DNA from 3 places in the Staphylococcus sp. MSU001 genome. Region 3 is predicted to be linked to each of the others. Evidence: predicted binding sites of a transcription regulator. Region 3 holds the regulator's gene; each other region holds the start of a gene.
The links. Region 3 encodes Rex, which represses fermentation and respiration genes when NADH is low (regulators of the CRP and FNR family bind a similar motif). Its sites were predicted from a motif close to TTGTGAAATATTTCACAA; they were not measured.
Positions count from the first base shown of each region.

Region 1 (2,214 bases), on a different contig from region 3:
TGATAATTTCTCACGTGATAAAGGATAATCTTTTCCAATTCCATCAATTTCTGCGACTAATAATTTTGTTTTTTCTGGAACACTAATTCCTGACAATTTCGCTATATTTACAGCAGATTTACCAACTATGTCAGGTTTGACTGCAGTTTTATCTTCATTCATGATGGCATCTTCTAATTGTTGTAGTTCATTTTTATTAACAAAATATGTTTGGTGTAATTTGAATTCTTTAACGACGTCAGAGTATACTTCTTTATCAACAACCATGACTTGTTCAGAAGCACAAATCATACCATTATCAAAAGTTTTAGAACCAATGATATCATTAACAGCACGTTTGATATGTGCAGTTTTTTCAATATAAGTAGGAACATTACCTGGACCGACTCCTAATGCAGGTTTACCTGTCGAATATGCGGACTTTACCATTCCAGAGCCTCCAGTCGCTAGAACTAAAGCAATGTCTTTATGATTCATTAATTGTTTAGTTGCTTCAATTGATGGTATTTCTATCCATTGAATACAATCTTTAGGAGCACCTGCTTTTATTGCTGCTTCCAAAATGACTTTAGCAGCATGTTTTGATGATTGTTGTGCACTTGGATGAAATGCGAAAATAATTGGATTACCTGTTTTAATAGCAATCATTGCTTTGAAAATAGTTGTAGATGTAGGGTTGGTCGTTGGTGTCACTCCACAAATAACGCCTATAGGTTCAGCTACATACGTTAATCCTTTTTGTTTATCTTCACCTATGATACCTACTGTTTTATTGTCTTTGATTGAATTCCATATGTACTCTGAGGCATATAAATTTTTGATAGCTTTGTCTTCATAAATACCTCTACCTGTTTCGTCGTAAGCGAGTTTAGCTAAATGCATATGCTGATCAACAGTAGCCATGCTCATCTGATGTACAATGTCATTAATCTCTTGTTGAGATTTTTTAGATAATTCTTTTAGAGCTTCTTGTCCTTTTTCTGCTAATGAATCAATCATTTGTGTAACTTCATCTTTGTTTGATTCATATGTATTTTTTTTAGTTACAGATAACATATACAACCACTCCTTAGATATTGTGAAATAATTCACAAACATTATAGTACACCTTTTTTCAAATTAAAAGAAAATACAGACTATTAAAGAGTCAATTGTGATGTTTATATGAACACGTTGTTAATCTGTATATTTAGTCGGGATTAATGTGTAAGACTTGATACAAAGGGAACAAAACGTATTTGGTAATTAAAAAAATCTATTTTTAAAAGAAGTAAATTTTAAAAAATTTATTGTAAGTATTCATACTAAAAATAATAAGGATATTGTAATGAAATTATCGTCCCACACGACTAACGATGTTATCAATTTTTAAAATAAAAACTGAGACAATCATTAATGTCTCAGTCGCTCATGCTTTTAAAATAAATTGATAAAGAATAAGTAAAATTTATTTTAATTATTTTGTTCAGTTGCAGTAAGAAGTTGTATCGCTTTGGGTAATACTTCAATCTCAATTGGTGTTTCTAAGTTAATTTCGCCATCAATATCCACTTTCATACTAGGGTTTGTTGAGAGTGTGATGTGCTTTCCTGATATGTGGTCAATACCTTGCGTGATTTCGTTCCAATTCATACTATCACGTTTTTTTAATATATCATTCAATATATTTAGTGTTTGATCATTAAATACAAATGTGTTTGCTCTTCCATCTTGTGATGATAAATCGGTTAGCGGAATTTGTCCACCACCTATATTGGCACCATTTGCTACTAACATCATCGAAGTATTTCCTTCTTTTGTTTCACCATCAACAGTCAATGAGAAATCAAATTTAACAGGATTTAATAACGTTTTAACAGTTGATCCAATATAGCTGAATTTACCGAATATATCTTTAGAACCATCTTGAACATTCTCTGCATTTTGTACTATTAAGCCTAGTCCAACGAAATTAAGTACATATAAATCGTTCACTTTTAACACATCATATGATTCAACGTGCGATGTTAATAATTGCTCACTAGCTATTTTAAAATTAGGGTGCAGTTGAAGTGTTTTTGTAAAATCGTTAAAGGTACCACCTGGTATTACACCGATTGGTAAATCTAATTGATATTGCATAACGCCATTTACTAGTTCATTAAGTGTACCATCTCCACCTAAAATAAATAAAATGTCTACATCAGAACTGTAATTTTCATTTTTAATAGCTTT
Region 1 is NZ_JBRIKK010000006.1:67,990-70,203, forward strand. Features, by position in the region: gene adhE (bifunctional acetaldehyde-CoA/alcohol dehydrogenase) at 1-1,056, opposite strand, end outside; gene ACVBFA_RS04160 (diacylglycerol/lipid kinase family protein) at 1,453-2,214, opposite strand, start outside.
Region 1: a site for Rex is predicted at 1,077-1,094, ahead of adhE (bifunctional acetaldehyde-CoA/alcohol dehydrogenase). Genes of this name have one in related genera too.

Region 2 (2,214 bases), on a different contig from region 3:
TAACTATTTTGATGATTGCGAACCAGAATTCAAGCTCACCAAACAACTTTGCACTTAATAAATTGAAAGACATTAGAATAAGTACACAAAATAAAGCACTAATCCAATTAGGTATGTCTGGGAACCAAAAACTTATATATTTGGCAACTGCAGTCACTTCAGCCATACCAGTAATAATCCAGCATAGCCAGTAAGTCCAACCAGTTACAAATCCTGCGAACGGTCCTATATATGTGTTGGTCACGTCAGCAAAAGATTTGAAGTTCGTATTTTGAATAATAATTTCTCCCAATCCACGCATGAACATAAATAACATGAACCCTATAATAATATAAGTAAGTAATATTGAGGGACCAGTCATTGCGATAGTTTGTCCGGCACCTAGGAACAGACCAGTTCCTATAGCACCTCCGATGGCAATTAATTGAACATGTCTATTGCTCAATTCTCTTTGTAAATTCTCAGCCATAAGACAACTCCCTTACTATAAGATATATATATTATGCACTTATAATGCAATTTATACAATTCTTTTCGAAAAAAAGTGTGAAAATTCACCATAATTATTATTAATATTTTTTAATCATTCTTGATAACTAAACGAAAAGACATAATCAATTGTGATTTTTTGGAGGAGATAAGTATGGGGAAACCTGTGTTGTTAGGGGTTTTAGATGGCAAATATTATAAGTGGTGACTAGTGATTTTTCTTGTACTGATATGAGAATGTTTTTAATGTTTCACAAATTGTTTGAATTTAGCTATAATATTTATTGAAAGCCATTTCATAAAGAAACAGTAAAGGGGAAATTTATCATGGCAGAATTAAAAAGAGGTTTAGAAGGGGTTATTGCAGCTGAAACTAAAATTAGCTCAATAATTGACAGTCAGTTAACATATGCGGGCTATGATATTGACGATCTCGCAGAAAACGCGCAATTTGAAGAAATAATTTTTTTACTATGGAATTATAGACTTCCTAATGAAAAAGAGCTAAGTGAATTAAAAGAAAAATTATTTGATTATATGACTCTTAACACTAGAGTATACAAGCATTTTGAGGAGTATGTGACAGATCATGTACATCCAATGACTGCTCTACGTACATCAGTATCTTATGTAGCTCATTTTGATCCAGAAGCGGAAAATGAATCTGATGAGAATAAATATGATAGAGCTATTCGTATTCAAGCTAAAATCGCTTCTTTAGTAACGGCTTTCGCTAGAGTTAGAGACGGTAAAGAACCTGTTAAACCTAATTCTGAACTTAGTTATGCAGCAAATTTCTTATATATGTTAAGGGGAGAACTACCAACAGAAGTTGAAGTTGAAGCATTTAATAAGGCATTAATTTTACATGCTGATCATGAACTTAACGCATCTGCATTTACAGCACGTTGCGCAGTATCTTCGTTATCAGATATGTATTCAGGTGTTGTTGCAGCTATTGGTTCATTAAAAGGACCATTACATGGTGGCGCAAATGAACGAGTGATGTCAATGCTTAAAGAAATAGGTAGCATTGATAATGTTGATCACTATTTAGATGAAAGATTTGCAAATAAAGATAAAATTATGGGCTTTGGTCATCGTGTTTATAAAGATGGTGATCCAAGAGCTAAATATTTAAGAGAAATGAGCCGTAAAATCACTGAAGAAACAGGGCAAAGTGAACTGTTTGAAATGTCATTAGCCATTGAGAAGAGAATGAAAGAAGAAAAAGGACTTATTCCTAATGTCGATTTCTTTAGTGCTACAGTCTATCATAGTATGAATATTCCACATGATTTATTCACACCAATATTTGCAGTAAGTCGTGCTTCTGGTTGGATTGCTCATATTTTAGAGCAATATCGAGACAATAGAATTATGCGACCAAGAGCTAAATATATAGGTGAACAAAATCGTAAATATGTGCCTATTGAAGAAAGATCATAAAATAAATTAGTATTATAACTTAAAAATATGGAGGTTAATTGTATGTCTGCAGAAAAAATAACACAGGGTAAAGATGGTTTAAATGTACCTAACGAACCTATTATTCCGTTTATTATTGGTGATGGTATTGGACCTGATATTTGGAAAGCAGCTAGCCGAGTAATCGATGCAGCTGTTGAAAAAGCGTATAATGGAGAAAAACGTATAGAATGGAAAGAAGTTTTAGCAGGTCAAAAAGCTTACGATGAAACTGGAGAATGGTTGCCACAAGAAACG
Region 2 is NZ_JBRIKK010000005.1:24,070-26,283, reverse strand. Features, by position in the region: gene ACVBFA_RS03440 (amino acid permease) at 1-469, opposite strand, end outside; gene ACVBFA_RS03435 (citrate synthase) at 817-1,938, shown strand; gene icd (NADP-dependent isocitrate dehydrogenase) at 1,981-2,214, shown strand, end outside.
Region 2: a site for Rex is predicted at 729-746, ahead of ACVBFA_RS03435 (citrate synthase). Genes of this name have one in related genera too.

Region 3 (2,214 bases):
TGCATGCGCTTTTCGTAATACTGATTACGTTGCTTTATAAATTGCTCATAGTTTCCTACATAGTGTTTTACATTTCCTAGAGCAACATCATAAACTTGAGTTACAATTTTATCTAAAAAATATCTATCATGACTGATAATCACAATTGCTCCTTTAAAGTACTTTAAGTAATCCTCTAACCACTTGGTTGTTTCCATGTCTAGATGGTTAGTTGGTTCATCAAGAAGGAGTAGATCGGGTTCTTTAAGTAACATTTGAGCAAGAGAAAGACGTGTTTTTTGACCACCACTAAAATCATTAATAGGCTTGTTGAAATCGTTTTCTGTAAAGTTAAGCCCGTGCAGTACTGTTTTAATTTTACTTTCATATTGATAACCATCTAATTGCTCATAACGATTAGTTAAAGTTTCATATTTTTCAATATGTGATTGATATTCATCGGATTCATAATCTTGTCCATTTCGTGCAAGCCAATCTGTTTCATCCTTAATTAAATTTTCAATTTTTTTAATGTGTTCAAAGGGCTTAGACATTTCTTCAAAGACAGTAGCTTCTGAATTGAGTGTCATTTGCTGAGTTAAATAACTCATTGTTAAATTTTTGATTTTTGATATATGACCACTATCGTAATTTTCAACACCTGCTATGATTTTCATTAATGTCGATTTACCAGCTCCATTACGGCCTACTACGCCGATTCTTTCGCCAGTTTTCACCTCAAAATTAACATCTGTGAAGATATCTTCACCATCGAACGATTTGGAGATGTCATTAAGTTGTAAAAGTATCATTCGATTCTCACCTTTCTATGTATTTGAAATAGGTTTAAACTATATATAAAGTATTTGTTTTTGAATATTTAAATTTTTGTTAATTCTATATTATCGAATTTTAAATAGAAAAATAAATTGTGTACGTTGTCTTGAAATGATGTTAAACTCAATTACCTCTATTCTACAGTATTCATAGAACACATGAAACTAGGATATTTATTTTTAAAAATTAATAATGTATAATGTTTAAGTATTCGTTGTAGACAATTATTTGTATTATGAGATGACATTCAACATATGTTTTAACTCATTTACTGATTTTAAAGATACATGCATAATATACGCGAAAAAGGGGGTTAGATATATGTCAGATGATTTTAAAATTCCTCGCGCTACATTAAAACGTTTACCTTTATATTACAGATTTGTCAGTATTTTGAAAGGTAAAGGTATAGATCGTGTTAATTCTAAAACAATAAGTGAAGCACTACAAATTGATTCAGCTACAATAAGAAGAGACTTTTCATACTTTGGTGAATTAGGAAAAAAAGGATATGGATATAATATAGATAGTATGCTTGAATTCTTTAAATCAGAATTAAGTGAGAGCGATCAAATTAAAATTGCCATTATAGGTATCGGTAATTTAGGGCGTGCATTACTTACATATAACTTTTCAATACATGATGAGATGACAATTACTGAAGCTTTTGATATTAGATCAGATATTATAGGTGAAAATATTGGTGACGTTGTGGTAAAACATAGCGATGATATCAAAACGACATTAGAATCAGAAGATATTGATGTAGTCATTTTAACAACACCAGATAATGTAGCTCAACAAGTTGCTGATGAACTTGTGAAAGCCGGTGTTAAAGGTATACTAAACTTTACACCACGTCGAATTAAAACACCCCAAGATGTCCAAGTACATCATATTGACTTTGGTATAGAGTTACAATCATTATTGTTCTTCATGAAAAATTATAGTAAATAATTAATAAAAATCACTTTAACATAGTACTCTCAATTGAGAGTGCTTTTTTTATATTAAACAGTTACAATAGATTATAAATACGAAACTTTTTTAACAAAAATTGTAAGTTGATATTTATTGAAATGGGAGATTGAAACAAGTGACTCAAGAAATAAATTGTAATTTCAAACCACATATTCCTAGAATAATGACAGTTCCTGGTATATTGTTGATACGTGAAAATAAGTTGGAGTTTCAGGCATATAATCAAAACAATAATCCATTCAATATCCAATTCGAACTCTCTAGCATTGTGCGGTATAGAATATCTAAAGGTTTATTAGGAAATAAATTGTTTATTTATTATTCTGATGGAGAGTGGTATAAATTTAGTAACTTATCTAAAAATGACTTAAACAAACTCACAAAATATTTATATTAAAAAATAATAAAGAAAATTAA
Region 3 is NZ_JBRIKK010000007.1:100,055-102,268, reverse strand. Features, by position in the region: gene ACVBFA_RS04920 (ABC-F family ATP-binding cassette domain-containing protein) at 1-791, opposite strand, end outside; gene ACVBFA_RS04915 (redox-sensing transcriptional repressor Rex) at 1,138-1,773, shown strand; gene ACVBFA_RS04910 (hypothetical protein) at 1,913-2,194, shown strand.